3 regions of the Arthrobacter sp. LjRoot78 genome follow, and region 1 is predicted to be linked to each of the others. Evidence: predicted binding sites of a transcription regulator. Region 1 holds the regulator's gene; each other region holds the start of a gene.
What was found. The regulator HrcA, encoded in region 1, represses chaperone genes, less so after heat shock. The targets are predictions, from matches to a motif close to TTNGCACTCGNNNNNNNCGAGTGCNAA.
Positions count from the first base shown of each region.

Region 2: ACSQ1X_RS14565 (FmdB family zinc ribbon protein) is a predicted target of HrcA. The motif match lies at 4,513-4,539, and genes of this name have one in related genera.
Region 3: groL (chaperonin GroEL) is a predicted target of HrcA. The motif match lies at 4,417-4,443, and genes of this name have one in related genera.

Region 1 is NZ_CAXUTG020000001.1:2,432,839-2,440,234, forward strand. It holds gene ACSQ1X_RS11275 (GerMN domain-containing protein) at 1-948, shown strand, start outside; gene ACSQ1X_RS11280 (16S rRNA (uracil(1498)-N(3))-methyltransferase) at 954-1,730, opposite strand; gene dnaJ (molecular chaperone DnaJ) at 1,733-2,860, opposite strand; gene hrcA (heat-inducible transcriptional repressor HrcA) at 2,955-3,968, opposite strand; gene ACSQ1X_RS11295 (DUF3097 domain-containing protein) at 4,229-5,080, shown strand; gene ACSQ1X_RS11300 (DUF4870 domain-containing protein) at 5,226-5,645, shown strand; gene hemW (radical SAM family heme chaperone HemW) at 5,689-6,918, opposite strand; gene lepA (translation elongation factor 4) at 6,955-7,396, opposite strand, start outside.
Region 2 is NZ_CAXUTG020000001.1:3,136,572-3,143,967, reverse strand. It holds gene ACSQ1X_RS14575 (AAA family ATPase) at 1-3,275, shown strand, start outside; gene cpaB (Flp pilus assembly protein CpaB) at 3,314-4,042, opposite strand; gene ACSQ1X_RS14565 (FmdB family zinc ribbon protein) at 4,187-4,426, opposite strand; gene ACSQ1X_RS14560 (5-formyltetrahydrofolate cyclo-ligase) at 4,565-5,161, opposite strand; gene galU (UTP--glucose-1-phosphate uridylyltransferase GalU) at 5,274-6,179, shown strand; gene ACSQ1X_RS14550 (GNAT family N-acetyltransferase) at 6,186-6,803, shown strand; gene ACSQ1X_RS14545 (hypothetical protein) at 6,948-7,396, shown strand, end outside.
Region 3 is NZ_CAXUTG020000001.1:842,323-849,718, forward strand. It holds gene ACSQ1X_RS04005 (siderophore-interacting protein) at 1-637, opposite strand, end outside; gene ACSQ1X_RS04010 (uracil-DNA glycosylase) at 653-1,420, opposite strand; gene ACSQ1X_RS04015 (DUF3263 domain-containing protein) at 1,696-1,968, shown strand; gene ACSQ1X_RS04020 (LytR C-terminal domain-containing protein) at 2,016-2,666, shown strand; gene ACSQ1X_RS04025 (cold-shock protein) at 2,832-3,035, shown strand; gene ACSQ1X_RS04030 (ABC transporter substrate-binding protein) at 3,035-4,330, shown strand; gene groL (chaperonin GroEL) at 4,624-6,252, shown strand; gene ACSQ1X_RS04040 (RNase H family protein) at 6,407-7,381, shown strand.

The DNA of each region.
Region 1 (7,396 bases):
CCACGACGCCGGCAGACAGCAGGAGGCGGGCGGACACGTTCCGCAGTGCTCCTGTTTGTGCTGCCCGCTGCCATGGTGCTGTCCTCCTGCGTCGCCACTCCCCAGCCGTCCTTGAACACCGCTGCCAGCACCCCCCAGACAGTCACCGGATCCGCCACCGCGGGCGTTCCCAGCACGAGTGCCCCACTGGAAACCACGCAGGCTTCCAACAAGGCACCCGTGTACTGGATCGGCCGCAGCAACGAGAACGTCTACCTGTACCGCGAATTCCGGGATGTCCCGGAGCAGGAAAACCCTGTCACCAGGGCCCTGCGCTCCATGATGTCGGACAAGCCGCTGGATCCCGACTTCTTTACCCCGTGGCAAAACCCGAAGAAGCTGGCAACGTCGATCTCCGGCAAGAACGTCATCACGGTGGACGTCTCACCGGATGCCTTCAACAGCAACCTCGACGAGGACATGGCCAAGCGGGCCATCCAGCAGCTGGTCTACACGGCAACGGCCGCGGGAGCGAGCTCAGGGCTGGTGGACTCGGGCCAGCAAATCCAGGTGGTCATCCTGGTTGACGGGCACACCGATTACCTCGCCTTCAACCACGTTCGGCTGGGCAGTCCCACTCCGCGCGGGGCAGGCATGGTGGCCCCGGTCTGGATCATCGATCCCCAGGAAGGTGTGGGCGTCCCCGACGGCAGCGTCAAGATCAGCGGACGGAGCACGCTGCCCGGGGGCAAACTTCGGTGGAAAATCCTGAAAGTCGACGGCAGCAGCGACAAGACCGCCTATTTGGGCGGCGAAGTCACTGCCTCGGCAGACCAGGCACAGTCCGGACTTTTCTCGATGAATGTCAACCTGGCGCCGGGAAATTATGAGATCCGGGTATTCCAGGTCGACCCGGGGAACCCCGACCGGGAACTGAACGTGGACTCCCGCGGTTTCAAGGTTTCCTAGCGGGGCTACCAGCGACCCAGGATGTCGCTGGCGAGCACCGTGGCGGCCGGTCCTGCCGTGGATGACCTCAGTACATGGTGGCCAAGGAGCGCCGTCACGGCACCGGCCCCGCACAGCCTGGTAACCTCCCGCGGACTGATGCCCCCTTCGGGCCCCACAATCAGCAGGATTTCGCGCGGCCCCGGCTCCGGTGCCCCGGCGTTGTTCTCGCACCACGCCTCGAGCACGCTCCGCAGCGGACGCACGGCATCCTCATGGAGGATGATGGCCAGGTCCGCGGCGGAGACTGCGGCCTGAAGTCCGGCACCGTCGACGGCGGCACGGACTTCAGGAATCCAAGCCCGCCGCGCCTGTTTGGCGGCTGCGGTCACCACGGACTGCCATTTGGCGTGGGCCTTCGCGGCCCGTTCGCCTTTCCACCGGACGATGGAGCGTTCGGACTGCCACGGGATGATCGCGTCGATCCCCAGTTCGGTGGCGGTTTCTGCGGCGAGTTCGTCCCGGTCCCCTTTGGCCAGTGCCTGGACCAGGACCAGGCGGAGGTCCGGGCGCTCCTCCGTGTCGAGGACTGAACACTCCACCGTCAGTTCACCTTGGCCAACGGCGGCGACCGTGCCGGTGAGCCTTTTGCCGGCGCCGTCGGCGATGTCAACGGATTCCCCCACGGCAATCCGCTTGACGGTGACCGCGTGCCTCGCCTCTGCGCCCTCGAGGACAAAGTGCGAACCGGGAACCTGGTGGTCCAGGGCTCCCGGGGTTGCGAAAAAGACAGGGTTGCTCACCGCTACAGGTTACCGAGCCGGTCCCGCAGCTTGGCGAAGACACCGCCGCTGGCGGAGAGTTTCCCTTCGGTGTACTGCTCGCCACGGAGTTTCGCGAGCTGCCGCAGCAGGTCTTCCTGCGCGGCATCAAGCTTGGCCGGGGTCTCGACCTGCAGGTGCACTTTCAGATCGCCGCGGCCGTAGCCCCGGAGGTGGGTGACGCCGAGCCCGCGAAGGGTGATGACCTCACCGGACTGGGTGCCCGCCTTGACGTCGATTTCCTGCTGGCCGTCGAAGGTGTCGAGGCTGAGTTCGGTGCCAAGGGCTGCGGCAGTCATCGGGATGTGCAGGGTCGCGTGAAGGTCATCGCCGTCGCGTACGTACGTCGCGTCATTGTTGACCCGGATCTCCACATACAGGTCGCCGGAGGGTCCGCCGGCAGGGCCGGCTTCGCCCTGGCCGCCAAGCTGGATCCGGGTTCCGGTGGCAACGCCGGCAGGGACCTTGACCGTCAGCGAACGCCGGCTGCGGATGCGGCCCTGCCCGTTGCATTCATTGCAGGGATCCTTGATGACGGTTCCGAAGCCTTCGCAGGAGCCGCAGGGCGCCGCCGTCATGACCTGGCCCAGGATGGAACGGACGGCCCGCTGGACCTGGCCGCTGCCCCCGCAGATGTCACAGCGCACGGGGTGGGTCCCGGGCTGGCAGCAGGAACCCTCGCAGGTGGGGCACGTTACGGCAGTGTCCACTTCGAGCTTCTTGTTGACGCCGAAGACGGCGTCGCGGAGGTCGATGCGGACGCTGATGAGGGCATCCTGCCCCCGGCGGACACGCGAGGCAGGTCCGGATGAGCCGCCCGCACCGAAGAAGGTGTCGAAGATGTCCTGGAAGGCGAAGCCCTGTCCCGAGTAGCCGGCGCCGCCAAAACCGTTATCGGTGCCGTTCTCGTTGCCGGTGGTGTCGTAGACGCGGCGCTTCTGCGGATCGGACAGCACTTCATAGGCGTGCGTGACAGCCTTGAAGCGGTCCGAGGCATCCTCACCGGGGTTCACGTCCGGGTGCAAAGTGCGCGCAAGCTTTCGGTAGGCCTTCTTGATCTCTTCGCCCGTCGCTTCGGGTGAGACTCCAAGAACGTCGTAGTGGCTGCTCAAAGTTCGTATCTCTTCCTGGTTGTACTGCCTGTGATGCTGCTGCCGCACCCCGGAAGCCGGGACACGGAGGCCGGGTTGGCTGATGAAGGGCCGGTCACGGCCCGAGGATCCTGGAAAGGTAGCGTGCCACGGCACGGACCGCGGCCATGGTGGTGGGATAGTCCATCCGGGTGGGGCCAAGGACGCCAACCTTGGCACTGGAACCGGGCCCGTAGCCTGTGGCCACCACCGAGGCTTCCGCGAGGCCGTCGTAGGGATTCTCCCGGCCGATGCTGACGGTCACGCCGCGGGGGTCCTGCGCCATTTCGCTGAGCAGGCGGAGCATGACCACCTGTTCCTCAAGCGCCTCGAGGACCGGGCCGATGCTCAGCGGGAAGTCAACGTTGGACCGCGCGAGGTTGGCGGTGCCGGCCATGACCATCCGCTCTTCGCGGGTGCTGCTGGCCAGGGCATCCAGGCCGCGGGCCAGCGCCTGGGCGGCGTGCCGGCGTGCCGGTTCGCAGCTTGCGACGACGGCGGGCAGCGCCTGCGGGAGCAGGCTCAGCGGCGTCCCCGACAGGCTTTTCAGGAACCGTGAGCGAAGGCCGGCAAGGGCCTCGTCGCTGAGTTCCTGGCCGACGTCGATGACCCGCTGCTCGACCTTTCCGGTGTCCGCAATCAGGACGGTGAGGACCTGGCGCGGCGCCAGCAGCACGAACTCGATGTGCCGCACCATGGCACGACTGAGGTGCGGATACTGCACCACGGCCACCTGGTTGGTCAGCTGCGACAGCAGCCGCACCGTGCGTTCCAGGACGTCGTCCAGGTCTTCCGATCCTTCGAGCAGCGTCTGGATGGCCCGGCGTTCCGCCTGCGACAGCGGCTTGACGGCGGAAATCTGGTCGACGAAGAGCCGGTAGCCCTTATCCGTGGGGATGCGCCCGGCGCTGGTGTGCGGCGCCGTGATTAGGCCCTCATCTTCCAGGGCCGCCATGTCATTGCGGATCGTGGCGCTGGAGACCCCCAGATGGTGCCTCTCCACCAGGGCCTTGGAGCCCACAGGTTCGCGGGAATGGACGTAGTCCTCCACGATGGCGCGCAGTACTTCAAGCTTGCGTGGTTCGCTCATTCTCCACCTCCGATCGGCTTCACCCGGGCCGCGGACCGGCTCTGTCGCCTGCCAGATCCCGTCTACCGTTAGCACTCGTCATGTCTAAGTGCTAACCAGTCTAATATGAGTCGCCGCGTTGTTAGCATTGGTACCGCTCCGGGCGAAACTCCGGAGCAGGACAGGACATGCACCTCCGTGACGCCACGGGCGCCGCTGTTCCCCTTCTCCTGTTTCACTTTCTGTGTTCACTTTTTCTAGCGCAAGGTTGTGTCTATCCGATGTCGTACCAGAACTGGGGCCCGCAGGACATCACGGCTCCCCGGAAAACCGAGCTTCCCGAAGTGCCGGTTGAACGCGGCATGGTGCTGGAAGACGTGCAGTCCGGCTGGGTGGGCGCCGTCACCAGGGTGGAGAAGTCCGGCGGGATGCATGTTGTTGCCCTGGAGGACCGGCGCGGGAAGTCCCGCACGTTCCAACTTGGCTACGGGTTCCTCCTGGAGGGCCTGCCGATCCGGCTGATGCCCCCGGCACCGCGCGCCCAGGCAGCCTCCGGCACATCCGGCAGGACGGCCTCCGGATCCGTGCGGGTGGCAGGCCAGCGCGCCCAGGTGGCCAAGGCCAGCCGCATCTGGGTGGAAGGCAAACACGACGCCGAACTTGTGGAAAAGGTCTGGGGTGACGACCTCAGGGTGGAGGGCATCGTCGTCGAGCCCTTGCACGGAATTGACGATCTTACGGCTGCGGTAGCCGCATTCCGGCCGGGTCCGGGCCGGCGGCTGGGAGTGCTGGTGGACCACTTGGTTGCCAATTCCAAGGAATCACGGATCGCCGATGCCGTGATGGCGTCCCCGGGCGCTGCGGGCAACGTCCTCATCGTGGGCCATCCCTATGTGGATGTGTGGCAGGCCATTCGGCCGGCAGTGCTCGGCATCGACGCGTGGCCGGTTATTCCGCGGGGCGTGGACTGGAAGACCGGGATCCTGACAGCCTTCGGCTGGCCGCACGAGACTAAGGAAGACATTGGCCTCGGCTGGCAGAAGCTGCTGGGGGCGGTGCGTAGTTACGCCGACCTGGAACCGTCCCTGCTGGGCCGCGTGGAAGAGGTCATCGACTTCCTCACGGTGCCCTAGGCGGAAGTTACCAGTGCGTTAGGCGGAAGTCGAACTCTCCGAATGCACCCCCGACCCAGTATTCTTGATAAGGCGGTTGTTGCTCCTGTGGCAGCGTCCGCTTATCCGGGAACCACCGCACCACTGCAATCCGAAGGACGACACCTTGGCAGAAGACGCACGTGAACAACGGGACAACCAGGCCGGCCATGGCCAGCCCCAGTATCATGGTGTCCCCGCCAACGCCCTGCCGCTGACGGCCAACGAAGACCGGCAGTGGGCAACCCTCGCGCACTTCGGCGGCATCCTTGGGTGCGTCCCGTCGCTGTTGATCTACCTGATTTTCAAGGACCGCGGACCGTTCACGGCGCAGGAATCCAAGGAAGCGCTGAACTTCACCCTGCCTCCCACGATCGCTGCAGTCATCTGCAACATCCTGGTGCTGCTGCCGGTGGTGGGGAACATCTTCGCGGTGCTGGCCACACTGATTTGGATCGCCGTGACGTGCTTCTCCGTGGCAGCCGGGATCCATGTGAACCGCGGCCAGCCGCACCGCTACGACTTCAACCTGCGCTGGATCAAGTAACCGGCACAATCGAACACCGGCTTCGAGCACCGGCCGGGTGCGCTCAGTCGGGCAGGATCCTTCGCACCACGGCGTCGGCAAGCAGCCGGCCCTTCAAGGTGAGCACCAGCCGTCCGCGGAAGGCCGACACGGGATCCACCAGGCCATCCGCGATCAGCCCGGCGACGGCGTGCTGGCCGGACGTTCCCAGCCCGGACACATCGAGTCCGCTGCTGAGCCTGGCTTCGAGCATGACCCGCTCGACGTTCCGGGTTTCGGCGTCGAGCGTTTCCCGGCCCGCCGCCGGCGACACGCCGCCGGAAAGCCTCCCCGCGTACGCCGTAGGGTGCTTCACGTTCCACCAGCGGACTCCGCCGACATGTGAATGCGCACCGGGGCCGATCCCCCACCAGTCGTCACCACGCCAGTACGCCAGGTTGTGCCGGCAGGCCTGCTCCGGTGTGCGCGCCCAGTTGCTGACCTCGTACCAGCTCAGCCCTGCCTCGCCGATCAGCTGATCGCCGAGTTCGTATTTGTCGGCGTGGTCGTCGTCGTCGATTCCAGGGACTTCACCGCGGCGGATCTGGGCTGCCAGTTTGGTGCCGTCCTCCACGATGAGCGCATAGGCGCTGATATGGTCCGGCTCATAGGACAGCGCGGTCTCCAGCGAGTACCGCCAGTCGGCCAGGGACTCCCCCGGTGTTCCGTAGATCAGGTCCAGGCTCACGGCCAGTCCCGCCTCCCGCGCCCACCGCACCACCTGCGGCACGCGGCTGGGCGTGTGCGTGCGGTCCAGGACTTTGAGCACGTGCGGAACTGCTGATTGCATCCCGAAGGACACGCGGGTGAAGCCGGCATCAGCCAGCAGCTGGAGCGATTCAGGGGTGACGGAATCCGGATTGGCTTCGGTGGTGACTTCAGCCCCGGGCTCCAGCCCCCATACCTCGATGGCGGCGCCCAGGATCCGGGCGAGGTCTTCTGCGGGGAGCAACGTGGGCGTGCCGCCGCCGAAGAAGACAGTGCTCATGCGACGGTCCGGTAGCCCGGAGGTTTTGAGCACCTCCGCGGCCAGCCTCACCTCGGATATGGCGGTGGAGGCATACGCATCCTGGGACGCACCGCCGCCAAGTTCAGTTGCGGTGTAGGTGTTGAAGTCGCAATAACCGCAGCGGACGGCGCAGAACGGGATGTGCACGTAGAGCCCGAAGGCCCGGTCCGCCGCACCGTCTGCTGCTTGGGGAGGCAGCAGACCGTCCGACGGCGCCGGGTCACCCAGGGGAAGAACGCTAGGCATTGCGGCGGCTCCGCAGGGTTGCGGCGACGGTCATCACTACTTCTTGGCCTTGTCCTTGGATTCGTCCGTGGTCAGCGCGGCGATGAAGGCTTCCTGGGGAACCTCGACGCGGCCCACCATCTTCATCCGCTTTTTGCCTTCTTTCTGCTTTTCGAGCAGTTTGCGCTTACGCGATATGTCACCGCCGTAGCACTTGGCAAGGACGTCCTTGCGGATGGCACGGATGCTTTCACGGGCAATGATCCGGGAACCGATGGCAGCCTGGATCGGCACTTCGAACTGCTGGCGGGGAATGAGCTCACGCAGCTTGCCGGTCATCATCACACCGTAGGCGTAGGCCTTCTCCCGGTGGGTGATCGCACTGAAGGCGTCCACCTGTTCGCCCTGGAGCATGATGTCGACCTTCACAAGGTCGGCCACCTGGTCGCCGTCGGCCTTCCAGTCCAGCGAGCCGTAGCCGCGGGTCTTGGACTTCAGG
Region 2 (7,396 bases), 700 kb from region 1:
GCGCCAGCCTCAGCGAGATCGGGGCCCAGCTTGAGACGCTGGGCCTGGAGTCCATCCTGTTTGCGCTGTCCGGAACGGTCACGCCGCTGCAGCTCAAGGGACAGCTGGTGCGGTCCATTATGCGGAACGAAAAGTCCCTTCAGCCCCAGCTGGAAAACCTGCATACCACCCTTGCGGAGCACCGCCACGCCCTCATGGACCATGTGGACTCGCTGCACAACGTCCGGCAGCGCTGGGGCTGCTCGCCCTATCAGGCCATGCAGTCGCTTGCTGAGCTGACGTCCATCCAGCCCGCTCCCGCCACCACAGTGCGCCTCAAGCGAAGTGTCCTCGACAACATTCGTGACCGTGAGGAACTGGCCGGCCGCCTTCACCGCGCGGCCGAACTGGGCAGTTTCAGCCGGGCCGCAACTGCCAGCCCCTGGCACGGCGCGCGGCTCCTGACCCGCAAGGAAACCGAGGAAGCGCAGGAAGTTGCGCGTTCGGTTGAGAAGAACCTCCCCGTGCTGCGTCACCGGATGAACGAAGTAGCCGAGCACGCACAGATCCGCCTCGGTGCGACCTTCTCCGAATGGGGCGCCCAGCTCGAGTTGCTGATGGCGGTCAGGGAGAGCCTGGACAAATTCACCCCGGACATCTTCGACCGGCCGGTCCATGACCTCATCTCCGCGACCGCCACCTCCCCGTGGCGCCGCGAACGCAACATCGAGATGCCGTCCATGCAGCGTTCGCGCCTCCGCCGCGTAGCCAAGGAATATGTCCGTCCCGGCGTGCACATTGCCGACCTCCACAGCTCCTTGGTGCTTGTCCAGGAGCAGCGGGCGCTTTGGGCGGACTACGCCACCACCCAGCGTCATCCGGCAGTGCCTTCCGGCCTTGGCGAAGTGAACGTGATGTACCGCAGCCTGGAGCGCGAGCTGGCCCAGCTGGGGGCTGCCGTGAAGCATACGGCAGCAGGCGGGGACCTCCAGAACACTCCGTACGAGGAATTGATGGAACGCCTGGAGCGGCTTGTAGCTGACACCCGGACGCTCAAGACCCTCCCGGAGCGCACGCTGCTCATCGAGAACATGCGCGAGCACGGGCTCGGGGAACTGCTCGCAGACCTGGCAGATCGCGAAGTGCCCGCGGAATCCGTTGCATCGGAGCTGGAACTTGCCTGGTGGCAGTCGGCCCTTGAAGCAATGATCAGCGGCGACGACTACCTGGCGATGTCCGACGGCGACGCCCTTCGCCAGCTCGAAGCCGAATACCGTTTGGCGGACAATGCCCATATCGCCAGCGGGGCTGCCCGGCTGCGGTGGACGCTGTCAGAGCGGTGGCGCGCCGGTATTGCCGAGAACCCGCGGCAGGCGGACCTGCTCCGGAGCCTCCTGAAGGACGGCCGGGTCACGTTGGCCGCCCTCACGGCGCAGGCCCCGGCACTGGTTCCCATGCTGGTTCCCGTGTGGTCCGTGAGCCCCTACCTCATGACCGGACTGCTGCCGGCGCAGCAGAAGTTCGACGCCGTGGTCATCCTCGATGCCGAAGCGACCTCCCTCCAGGCTGTCCTTCCGGCCATCGCCCGGGCCAGGCAGGTCATTGCCTTTGGCGACGACAAAATCGCAAGCCCACGAACCTTCACGGTGGGCGTCGAGCGGCTGGCTGCCGGCGAGACGGCCCATCAGGCGGTCGAGAGTGCCTACACGGCCTTGTCCGCGGTGCTGCCGACCCGGCGTCTGACCTCCGCCTACAGGGCAGTTGACGAGGAGCTCGTGCTGCAGCTGAGCAAGAGTTTCTACGACGGCCGCCTTCACCGGCTCCCTGAGGGACAGACGGCCACCGGGCTTGACCGTGCGTTGCTCGTGGAATACCTGCCGGATGGCACCGGACTTCCGAGCGCCGACCAGGAAGGCGTTGAATCCGCCGTGGCCGAGGTGAACCGGGTGGTGGGCCTCGTATTTGAGCATGCACGCCTGCGCCCGCGGACCTCCCTCGCAGTGGTCACGGCCAGCCTCCGCCATGCCGCCCGGATCGGCGAGGCCATCCGCCTTCAACTGCCCAACTACCCGCTGCTGGCGAGCTTCTTCAGCGCGGGACCCGAATCCTTCCGTGTGGTGGACCTGGAACGGGCCCAGGGCCTGGTCCGGGACCACGTGATCTTCTCGCCGGGTTATGGCCGGACGCCGCACGGCCGCGCGCTGCACAATTTCGGTCCGTTGTCCGCCGAGGGCGGCCGGGCGAAATTCGCACTCGCCATGACCCGTGCCCGGCGCTCCCTGCATGTGCTGACGTGCTTCAAGCCGGAGGACCTGGACGTCACCCGCCTCAGCCACGGCGCCCTCGACTTCTATGAACTGCTCAACCGCGAGATAGCCGGCAACACTGATCTGGGGACGCCGGCGTCCCGCGCCGCAGCGAGCGAGCAGGCACTCGGGGCCGACCCCCTGGTGGCAGACCTGGGTGACAGGCTGCGTGCCCGGGGAGCACGGGTCTGGCACCAATACGACGGTGTGCTTGACGTGGCCGCGGCCGCGGACCCGGTGCATTCCATCGGCCATGACGAAGCCGACATCCCCCGGCCGGTGGCCATCGAGTCCGACGGAACCGAGCAGTACCGGCGGATGAGCGTCCGTGAACGGAGCAGGCTCCGCCCTCAGCTGCTGGAACGACTGGGCTGGCGCTACATGCCCTTGTGGACCATCGAGGTGTTTACGGACCCGTCCGCTTGCGCCGACCGGATCGGCGGTTACCTGGGGCTGGAGAAGCCGGCTGTCACCGGCTTCACGTCCTCCTCGCAGGCGTTCTTCGAGGACGACGTGGACAACCTGACCCTGAACAGCGCCGACCGGCGCAGCGGGGCCGCAGAGGAAGCCGATTCCGGCAGCGGCGACTCCGGCAACGGTGGCAGCGGAGAGCCGGGCGCTTCCGGCGAATCCGCCGCTCCGGACCGGCACTCGGTATCCTTGGAACAGGGCGGCACCGAGCCGGAGGAGTCCTTCAGGACCCGCACCAAGGCAGTGGAAAGTATCAAGGACAACGGCATGGACATGAACAACAGCGCAGCGGATAGCCACGGGGCTACGCACCGTGAGGCGGACAATTCGGTGCCTGGCAGGATAGCGCCCGAGAGGGTAGCGCCCGACAGGACCCCGCAGACGGCCGGCGCCGGCGTTCCTTCAGGAGTGCTGCCCAACAAGGCCTCCGAGGATGACCCGAAGCGCTGGGGCGATCAGGGCTCCGACTACGACCATGATGCCTGGCTGCAGGAACAGAAACCGCCGCACTGGGGGTGACTTCCCGTAGGCAGGGGAGCGTGCCGGTCCGAGCGCAGCTAGCCCGGTGCTCCCACCATGACGAAGAAGAGTTTGCCCTGCGTTGAGGAGCCGGCGAGCCGGCGCGCCTGGTCCGGATCCGCTGCAACCACGATGAGCCCCTCGGTTTCGCCGGTGCCCAGCCATTGTCCGGTTTGCCCGCCCTGCCCGGACGTCCAGAGCACGGGCACCGAGGCCGCCAGCACCTGCGATTCGGCTGCTTTGCCGTAGTCGGTGCCGTTCGTCATGACGATGTTGACGAGCTGGCCGGGTGCCACGAGCTGGATGGACGAAGGGTCCGCCATTCTCAGGGGCACGGCGGCCGATCCCGGGGGAGTGCCGGCCAGCAGGCCCGGCCCGAGCAACTGCGTATCGGAGATCAGCTGGCCTTTGCGCAGCGGTGCAGCCAGCTGCTTGCCCACAATGGCGGCGGTGTCAGCGTAGCTCCCCGCGGGCATCATCCCTGGTGGCACCTCGACCAGCACCACTTCATTGCTTGAGAGGGCGGTTCCAGCGGGAAGGTCACGGGCGGAGGCCAGCGCAGTGACGGTGTGGGCGGGTGCCGGTGTCAGTTGCTGGACGGAAATGCCGGCAGCGGCGCACAGCAGAAGCGCGACGACCAGCCTGCGATGGCGGTTGAACCATGACGGAAAGCGTCGCAGGCCGGACGGCCGCTGGCGGCCGGGCTGTCCGGACCGAAAGCTCTGCCGCGGCGATGAACGTCCGTTGGTGCGGAAGGTGGATGGCATGCCTTGAGGCTACGGAGGCGCCGCGTCGCGGCGACAGCCCGGGGACGCCGTATGTGGAAAACCGACATCGGCAGCGCACCATGAGTAGCGGACCGGCACCCTTCGCGCTTTGCGCGAGATTCGGCAGCGGACGCCGAGTTTAAGTCAGCTTGCGGCTGCGGCTGCGGGAACGGCCGCCGGAGCGGGAGAGACGCTGCTGCCCTTGCTGTCGCGTGAGTCGGTCCGGTAGAAGCCGGAACCCTTGAAGACGACGCCGACGCTGTTGAACTTCTTGCGCAGGGTCCCCTCACATTCGGGGCAGGAGGTGAGCGAGCTGTCGGTAAACGACTGCACAATCTCGAAGGCGTGGCTGCAGTCCTTGCAGGCGTATGCATACGTGGGCACTGGTAATCCTCCTCTGGGACAAACGAGCAGGTCCCGTGCTGCCTGGCAGGAATCACCGCCGATTGTTCCTCGGCAGGTTCCTTCCCTTAGCAGTCGCAGGGCCTGAGTGCCAATTCTATCATCCGCTGCGAGCCGGCTTCACATCAGCTGCGCGAGGCGTGACGGTGTGACTGCCACCGGGATTTTGCGGTCGAAGGATTCGGCGGGGATGCTGCCGGCCGGAAGGACTTCGTCGTCAAAGACCACCGCAGCCGCGGGCACCGGCAGGCCCTCATGTTCGAGACCGGCGAGGAACTTGTCGTAGTAGCCCCCACCCTGTCCGATCCGGTTACCCGACAGGTCCACTGCTGTGGCGGGGACGAAGATCCCGGCCGCGTCGCGCATGGCCTCGATGCCGTGCTGTTCTCCGACGGGCTCGTCGATGGGGGCGTAACTGCTGCGGACGAAGTCGGTCGCCGGGGTCCAGTAGACCCAGGAGAGGGAGCGGTCCGGGCGGCAGACCGGCAGCAGAACGCGGTGCCCTGTTCCGTGAAGCGCGGCAATGAGCGGCAACGTGGGGGGCTCGAATCCCACGCCCAGATACACGGCAAAAGTGCTTCGTTCACCGGCGGCAACCATGGTGGCCCACTGAAGTCCGTGACGGGCGATACCGGCCCCGGCGGCTTCAAGGCCGACGGGAGGGACTGTTGCGCGCCGGATTCGGTGGGCTGAGCGGATCTCGTCCTTGGATGGCATCAACGCCCGTCCTTCCATGTCAGGAGGCCCGCCTGCGGAGACCCTGGTAAAGGCCATCCCGGGCGGTTAGTGCAATTACCCAATGTTTGGTCCCTGACGCTAGATTAGTCCAGTGACTACCACCAATACTTCCGTCCGCAAGGCTGTCATTCCTGCTGCGGGACTCGGCACCAGGTTCCTACCGGCCACCAAGGCCATGCCCAAGGAAATGCTGCCGGTCGTGGACAAGCCCGCGATCCAGTACGTCGTCGAAGAGGCCGTCAGCGTTGGCCTCACCGACATCCTGATGATCACCGGCCGGAACAAACGCGCCCTCGAAGACCACTTCGACCGGGTCCCGTCGCTGGAGGCGACCCTCGAAGCAAAGGGCGACACCACCAAGCTCGAAGCCATCCAGGCCGCCAGCAACCTCGGCGATATCCACTACGTCCGCCAGGGCGACCCCATGGGCCTCGGCCACGCAGTGTTGCGCGCCAAGCAGCATGTCGGATACGAACCCTTCGCGGTGCTTCTGGGCGATGACCTGATCGATGCGCGGGACGAACTGCTCAGCAAGATGATCGAAGTCCAGGCCAAGACCGGCGGCTCGGTGGTCGCGCTGATTGAAGTGGAACCATCCCAGATCAGTGCGTACGGTTGTGCCGACATCGACGAAACCGACATGAACGGTTTCGTACGGATCCGGAAGCTCGTGGAAAAGCCCGACGCCGCCGAAGCACCGTCCAACCTGGCCGTCATCGGCCGTTACGTCCTCCACCCCGCGGTCTTCGATGTCCTCGAACGCACCGAACCGGGCAGGGGCGGGGAAATCCAACTGACGGACGCCCTCCAGGAACTTGCTGCAGGGGACGGCGAAGGATACGGCGTCTACGGTGTGGTGTTCCGCGGCCGCCGCTACGACACAGGCGACAAGCTCAGCTACCTCAAGGCCTGCGTCCAGCTGGCCTGCGACAGCGACGACCTCGGCCCCGGGCTGCGCGAGTGGCTGCCGGAATTCACCTCTTCCCTCGCCAAGTAACGTCCCATGCGGGGCAGCATCTGGCCGGCGACGCTGGAATGCGGCGACATTGTGCTGCGCCCCATCCGGTACCGGGACCGCAAGGAATGGATGGCGGTCCGTTCCCGCAATTCTGAATGGCTGGCTCCCTGGGAGGCCTCGAACCCGGCCCCCGGAGGGGCTCTGCCGGACTACCGGCAGATGGTCAGGTCCCTCAATGCCCAGGCTGCGCAGGCCACGGCGCTGCCTTTCGTGATCACGGAGCGTGTTCCGGGCCGTCGGGATCCAGTCATCGTTGGACAACTGACGGTGTCGTCCATCATCTGGGGATCGGCGATGATGGCCACACTTGGATACTGGGTGGACAAGTCCTGTGCCGGCCGGGGAATTGCTCCCACGGCTGTTGCGATGGCCACTGACTACTGCTTTGGCAGCCTCGGCCTGCACCGGATGGAAATCAATATCCGGCCTGAAAACGGGCCCAGCCTCCGGGTTGTGGAGAAGCTGGGTTTCCGGGACGAAGGCTACCGGCCTCGGTTCCTGCACATCAACGGCCAATGGGCGGACCACCGCTCGTTCGCCCTGACGTCCGAGGAAGTTCCCGAAGGGCTGCTGGCCAGGTGGTTGAGAAGCCGCCCGGCCTGACCAACACGCTGGCCCGCTGCCGGAGTCACCCCCGAGGTTGTTCTCCTGTGTTTTCCGTCATAAATCCATTGAATTGCCAGCTGCCCTGCGACACACCGGAGCTAATGCCAGAGCTGTCGGCCAATTACTCATACGGTTTTGAATGTGGACTTCCCCCTTAGCAGCTCAGTGATCCTTGTTGTCGCTGTCGCGCTCTGGATTGTGTGGGTGGCCCCGTATGTTCTGAGAAACCGCCAGCATCAGCTCCAGCCCGCAGCCGAGCTGATGTCCGAAATCAACTTCGCCGAACCCGCAGACCCCCAAGCCGGAAACGTCATGAAAATGGCCGCCCAGCAGGAGAACTCAATGGAAACCAAGCAGGCCACCGGATCCGCGCAGGGATCCCGGACACCCGCCGCCGGCCCGGGTGCGGTGACGGCGCGCCCGGGCGCACTGAGGATCCGGTACGGACGATGTGCGCTCGCGCTGGTGGGGCTCGTGTCCCTGCTCACCGGGTTCGTGGCAGGCATCTTCCTCATGTTCGGGATGGGCTCGTCCTGGTTGCCTGTCGGGGCCTTCTTGGCTGCTGTAGCGTCCGTCGTCTGGCTCCGGCG
Region 3 (7,396 bases), 1.6 Mb from region 1:
CGCTGACCAGGAGCCCGCTGCCGCCGGCAGGCGTGCCGTTGCGCGGCAGCCACTGGATCTGCAGGCCGGCCGGGGCGGTGATGGGCTGCATCTCTGCGTCGCTGTCCACTTCCAGGAACGCGAGTCCGCGCGCCTCAGGCGGAAGCGACTCAATCGCGGCGGCGATGGCCGGAAGGGCCGCCTCATCACCGGCGAAAAGGTGCCAGTCGGCGGCCGGGTCCGGGTTGTAGCCGCCCCCCGGCCCGGTGAGTACCAGGCTGTCGCCGGGCCGGGCATTGGCCGCCCAAGGGCCGGCCAGGCCTTCGTCACCGTGAATCACGAAGTCGATGGCCAGTTCACGGGCTGCCACGTCCACCCAGCGGACAGTGTAGGTCCGCGTGTGCGGCCATTGTTCGCGGGGCATCGACTCACGGATGGCCCACAGGTCAAGGGGGATCGGGTACTCAACGCCAGGCTGCGGGAAGGCGATCTTCACGTAACGGTCTACGTAATCGTTGTTCACATAGCTGGAAAAGCCTTCGCCGCCGGCCACGATCCGCACCATGTGCGGCGAGAGTTCCTCGCGCCGGAGGACCGTAAGGTTCGTCTGGGGGCGCGATTTTCGGCTGGCTGACGTGGCGGCAGGGAGGGAAGTCATGGAAGTAAGCCTAGGCTAAGAGACCGGCGGGAGTTCCCAGTCGACGGGCTCCGATCCCTGCGAACGGAGCAGCTCGTTGGCCTTGCTGAACGGGCGGGACCCAAAGAATCCGCGCGCGGCCGACAACGGGCTGGGATGGGCACTGGCAAGCACGGGAGCATCCCCAAGCAAGGGGCGGACGCCCTCGGCATCCTTGCCCCACAGCACAGCCACGATGGGCGCCCGGCTGCCATCAGCAGCGCGGCGCCCGGCGACGGCGGCGATTGCCGCCGTCGTAATCGGTTCCCAGCCTTTACCCCGGTGGGACCCGGCCGCTCCGGCACGGACTGTCAGGACACGGTTCAGGAGGAGGACGCCCTGGTCCGCCCAGCGCGTGAGGTCCCCGTGGACGCGGGCGGGAAGGCCGAGGTCGGATTCCATTTCCTTATAGATGTTCGCAAGACTCCGCGGAATGGGCCGGGTGTGCCCCTCCACTGCGAAGGACAAGCCGATGGGGTGGCCGGGGGTCGGGTACGGATCCTGGCCCACAATGAGGACCTTGACGCCGGCCAGCGGCTGTTGGAAGGCGCGCAGCACGTTCGACGGCGACGGCAGCACCTGGTGCCCGTCGGCCACTTCAGTAGCGAGGTACTCCAGGACGCTGCGCAACCCGGCCTCGACCGGCGCCAGCGATGCCGCCCAGTCCGCGGCCATCAGGCGGTCCAGCGGCAACTGCGCCATCTCAGCGAAACCCAAAGCCTCCACGGCAGGCTCCAGCTCGAACAAAGCTTCAGAATCAAACACGAGTCCATTCTCGCAGTGCTGCCCGGAGCAGAGGCGGCGGACGACAACACTCACCTAGGATCCCGGAAAATCCGTCGCCGGGAGCCAGCACCAGTCAAAGGCCCCGCCTCCGCGCCGCCACGTCATACTGCGTAAATGACAGGCGTGTTATTCGCCCGTACCATGGAAAAAGACTTTGACCGGATCGAGTGAAGGAGTTTGCCGTGGCCGAACCCGTGCACGACGACGTCTCACTTGCGGCCGCCGGCAGCCCAGGCGCGGCAGCGAACGGCTTCGTGCCCGCTCCGCAGCAGGGCTCACGGCTGAGCGAGCGGGACCAGCAGATGCTGGCCCTCGAGCGGCAGTGGTGGAAGTACGCAGGGGCCAAGGAGCAGGCCATTCGTGAGCTGTTCGACCTCTCGGCCACGCACTACTACCAGATCCTCAACACGCTGATTGATACCGAGGACGCCCTGGCCCACGACCCCATGCTCGTGAAGAGATTGCGTAGACTACGTACGTCACGCCAACGGGCGCGCACGGCGCGCCGTTTGGGCTCTGACGCATAACAGTCGGGGCTGGGCAATCAGCAAACCACCAAGGACATCGTTTTACCATGACCAAATACGCTCGGGATGAATTCGACAGGGTCCCGGAGGCCTCTTCACGACAGGGTGTCCACCGGGTCGCCTCCGATGCTCCCCGGCGCCGTCTGGGACCCATCCTGGCCGTCGGCGTTGTGGCGCTCGCCATCGGCCTGGTTGCCTTCCTGTTCCTGCCCAAGCTGGGATTCGTTCCCACCGGCACCCCGCTGCTGGCGGCAGGGTCCGCCTTGGAGAGCCCCTCGGCTTCCCCTTCCACCGAGGCGTCGCAAACCTCCCAATCCCCGAGCGCCGAGCCTAGCGCGGAGCCAAGCGCGACCCCCTCCGCCAGCGAGTCGCTCGCGAACAGCGGCACTTCCTCCGCAGTGCCCTCCGCCGACGCGCAGGCTGTTGACAAGACCCAGGCCGTGGCCGTCTACAACGGGACCACCACAGCCGGGCTGGCCGGCCGCGTCAGCGCCACCGTGGCCGGGGACGGGTGGGCTTTGGGACCGGTTGGTAACTGGGGCGGAATGCCCCAGAAGTCGTCTGTGATCTACTACAGCGGGGCTGAGCAAAAAGCGAACGCCGAGGCGCTCGGCGAGCTTCTGAACATCACCACACTGGTGGACTCCGCCGAGTTCCAGATGCCGCTGGTCGTGGTCCTCGGACCCGGTTTCGAGTAAGGAATTTCGGTTACGCCTGAATAACTATTAGGGGCTCGCAGGACGGGGTCCTGCCCCCGGCAAACGGCTATGGCTAAAGTGATTCCGGGCGCCGCGTTTGGATGCGGACCGTACCGATGGCGCACAGTGACGTGGGCCGAACAGAAGCAACCGAAAGTGGGCACCATGGCATTGGGAACCGTCAAATGGTTCAACGCCGAAAAAGGCTACGGCTTCATCACCGTTGACGACTCCGGAGACGATGTCTTCGTCCACTGGTCGGCCATCGAGGGTGAGGGCTACCGCGCCCTGGATGAAGGGCAGCGGGTGCAGTTCGAAGTCGGCGAAGGCGAGAAGGGTCCCCAGGCAGAGAACGTCCGGCCGGCCTGATGCTGCCCGCGGCAGTGCATGGCCCAGGCATTCCTGCCCGCTCCGGTCGGGCGCGGCCGCGGCTGGTTTCGGCGGCGGTCCTTGCCGCAGCAACGGCGTTCGCCTTGGCCGGCTGCTCCGGCCAGAGCGGCAACGTACGGGTTGATACGGTCGACGCCAATGGCGACGGCACACTGCGCATAGGCCTGATCCTGGACAACACCGGAAAACAGTCCTTCCTGAACTCCTCCCAGCTGGCCGCCGCAAAACTTGCGGTCCAGGAGATTAACGCCGCAGGGGGCCACAAGGGGCGGCCGGTGGAACTGCTTCCCGAAAAAATCAGTGAGGACACCTCCTCGCAGGCCAAGGAACTCGTGGCGGCCAAGGCGGACGTGGTCATCGGTCCCACTGACTCGAGCCGCGCCCCGGGGGCAATCGATGTCCTGTCGCGGGCCAAAGTGGCCATTATCTCGCCGGCGAACGCCGCGCACGGGCTCACGCGGTACAGGAGTGGCGGATACTACTTCCGCACTTCGGCAGCCGACGTGGCCCAGGCGCCAGTGCTGGTCAAGCTGGCCAAGGACAGCGGCGCCCGGACAATAGCGGTCCTTCACGAGGACGGCCTTTACGGCAAGGACGTCTCCGTGGCCGTCGCCGCCGCAGCGAAGGCAGCAGGCATCGGCACGGTGGCGGAGGCGGGATTCACGGCCGGCCAGGCACAGCAGGCGGCCGCAGCCGCCAAGGCCGCCGGCCCGGACGCCGTCATCCTCGTGGCCCGCGCCGGCGCCCAGGGCGCAATAGCGGAACTCAACAACGCGGGTCTCGCGGGCAACAAACTGATCCTCAGTGACGGCGCCATCAACCAGTACGGCTCCGCCCTGGGGTCAAAGGCTCTTGATGGTGCCCGCGGAATTCTGCCGGGAGTCTTCCCCTCGGCGCACTTCCAGGGGGAACTTGTGGCGGTTGATCCCGGCCTCAAGGACATGACGTTCGCCGCGGAAACCTACGACGCCGTCAACCTGGCCGCCATCGCGGCTGCCGCGGCGCAGGACGACGCCGGCTCCTCCATCGCTGCCAAGCTGATTGCGGTCTCCGGGCAGCAGGACGCGGGCACGGTTGAACCGTGCAGGAGCTACAAAGAATGTGCCGACGCACTCAAGGCCGGTAAGCCTGCGGATTACGACGGCGAATCCGGGCGGATCGGCTTCGATGCCACCGGGGACGTCACCAGCGCCAACTACATGGTGTTCACCTACGCCGCAGATAACAGGGCCCGGATGAGCGGAAGCGAAACCGCCGCCCGTGCCGGCGGCTGATCGCTCCTAGCGTAGCGGGGGCTGCAGCAGGGCCTTTCTGCGCAATACCTGCTTGCACTCTCCCCGGGGGAGTGCTAATTATTGACTTAGCACTCCCACGGACTGACTGCTAATTCGACGCCCGGTTCCGGCCGGCCGCGGACAGCGGGAAGGACAAGGAGCGAAAGAAATACCTTGCTGGGGTGAGATCCCATCCGCGCGGCATACAGAGGCCGCCGGTGAAGGGTCGTCCGTCGCGGGCACCGCAGTGAAGGTTCATTCTTAACGACTGTCCCGAAAGGACTACTGCCGTTATGGCCAAGATCATTGCATTTGATGAAGAGGCACGCCGCGGTCTTGAGCGGGGCCTGAATATCCTCGCCGACGCCGTCAAGGTCACCCTCGGCCCGCGTGGACGCAACGTCGTCCTCGAAAAGAAGTGGGGCGCCCCCACGATCACCAACGATGGTGTTTCCATCGCCAAGGAGATCGAGCTGGACGATCCTTACGAAAAAATCGGCGCCGAGCTGGTCAAGGAAGTTGCCAAGAAGACGGATGACGTCGCTGGCGACGGCACCACCACGGCCACCGTGCTCGCACAGGCCCTGGTCAAGGAAGGCCTGCGCAACGTCGCGGCCGGCGCTGACCCGCTGTCCCTGAAGCGCGGCATCGAGAAGGCTGTTGAAGCCGTCACCACCGAGCTGCTCGCTTCCGCCAAGGAAATCGAAACCAAGGAAGAGATCGCCGCCACGGCTTCCATCTCTGCAGGTGACGACGAAATCGGCGCGCTGATCGCTGAAGCACTGGACAAGGTCGGCAAGGAAGGTGTTATCACCGTCGAGGAGTCCAACACCTTCGGCCTCGAGCTTGAGCTCACCGAAGGCATGCGCTTCGACAAGGGCTACATCTCCGCTTACTTCGTCACCGACGCTGAGCGCCAGGAAACGGTCCTCGAGGATCCGTACATCCTGATCGTCAACTCCAAGATCTCCAACGTCAAGGAACTGGTTGCTGTCCTCGAAAAGGTCATGCAGTCTTCCAAGCCGCTGCTGATCATTGCCGAAGACATCGAGGGCGAGGCCCTGGCCACCCTGATCGTCAACAAGATCCGTGGCACCTTCAAGTCCGTTGCCGTCAAGGCTCCGGGCTTCGGCGACCGCCGCAAGGCGCAGCTCGCGGACATCGCCATCCTCACCGGTGGCCAGGTCATCTCCGAGGAAGTCGGCCTCAAGCTTGAGACCGCCGGCCTCGAACTCCTGGGCAAGGCACGCAAGGTTGTTGTCACCAAGGACGAGACCACCATCGTCGAAGGTGCCGGCGACGCCGACCAGATCGCCGGCCGCGTTTCCCAGATCCGCGCCGAGATCGAGAACTCCGATTCGGACTACGACCGCGAGAAGCTGCAGGAACGCCTGGCCAAGCTGGCCGGCGGCGTTGCAGTCATCAAGGCCGGTGCCGCTACCGAAGTTGAGCTCAAGGAACGCAAGCACCGCATTGAGGACGCTGTCCGCAACGCGAAGGCTGCCGTTGAAGAAGGCATCGTTGCCGGTGGTGGCGTTGCCCTCATCCAGGCCGGCGCCAAGGCATTCGCCAACCTGCAGCTCGAAGGCGACGAAGCAACGGGCGCCAACATCGTCCGCGTTGCCATCGACGCACCGTTGAAGCAGATCGCCTTCAACGCCGGCCTGGAGCCGGGCGTTGTTGTCGACAAGGTCCGCGGCCTGCCCGCCGGTCACGGTCTGAACGCCGCAACCGGACAGTACGTTGACCTGCTGGCTGCCGGGATCAACGACCCCGTCAAGGTAACGCGCTCTGCCCTGCAGAACGCTGCTTCCATCGCGGGCCTCTTCCTCACCACCGAGGCCGTTGTGGCCGACAAGCCGGAGAAGAACGCTCCGGCCATGGGTGGCGGCGACGAGATGGGCGGCATGGGCGGTTTCTAACCTGCCCAACCGCGCCTAGCGCACCTGAGTGCGGCCCCCTCATGTCGAGGGGGCCGCACTTTTGCGTTCGGAGGAACATTGGCGAAGGCCCCGCCCGCCGCGGCCGTGAATCGCCGGAAACCACAATGTCGGGCGGGTCTGGCAGGATAGTGCGGTGACGATTACTGCAGCAGCCGACGGTTCGGCTTTAGGAAACCCCGGTCCGGCCGGATGGGCCTGGTACGTGAACGATGACTGCTGGCGGGCCGGCGGCTGGCCGCACGGCACGAATAACCAGGGCGAGCTGATGGCCGTGCTGGATCTTTTCCGTTGCACCGCGCACCTCCCCGAGGAGGAGCTGCATATTCTTTGCGACAGCCAGTACGTCATCAACTCGGTCACCAAGTGGATGCCCGGCTGGAAGCGCAAGGGCTGGCGGAAGGCTGACGGCAAGCCGGTCCTGAACGTGGAGATCCTGCGGGAAATCGACCAGGCACTGAACGGACGCAAGTACCGCTTTGAATGGGTCCGCGGCCACGCCGGGCACGATCTCAACGAGGCCGCCGACGACCGCGCGCGGGCTGCGGCAACCTCCTATCAGCAGGGCATCGCAGTGCGGTCGGGGCCGGGGTTTGTCCGCGCCGGGCTTGTCCGCGAAGGAGGCGCCTCCACGCAGGCCGCGCCCAGGGTGCCGCAGCGCCAGGAGTCCCTCACCCTGGCCGGAAGCCGCAATCAGCCGGACCTTTTCACCGAACCTGACCTATTCAGTGAGCTGGAGACGGATCCGTTCGCGCAGCCCGGGCCGGAAGCAGCTCCCGAAGCCGTCGTCGAGGCACTGGAGCGGGAACTGCTCAGCCCCGACACGCGTGCCGACATCGGGCGGACCGGGGTGCTGCTGCATCCGGACTTTACGGAAATCGGCAGCTCAGGCCGGTTCTGGACACGGGATGCCATGATGATGGCTCTCGAGGAGAGCCCTGGCGCTGCTGCTGAACTGGAGATCATCGGCGCTGACCGGGTAGGACCCCAAGCGGTCCTTCTGACCTACCGAAGCAAGGACCGGGCGGGATCGTCGCTCCGCAGTTCGCTCTGGGTCCTGGACGGCACCCAGTGGCGCCTGCGCTTCCACCAGGGAACCCCGGAGGCCTAACCCGGATCAGCTGAA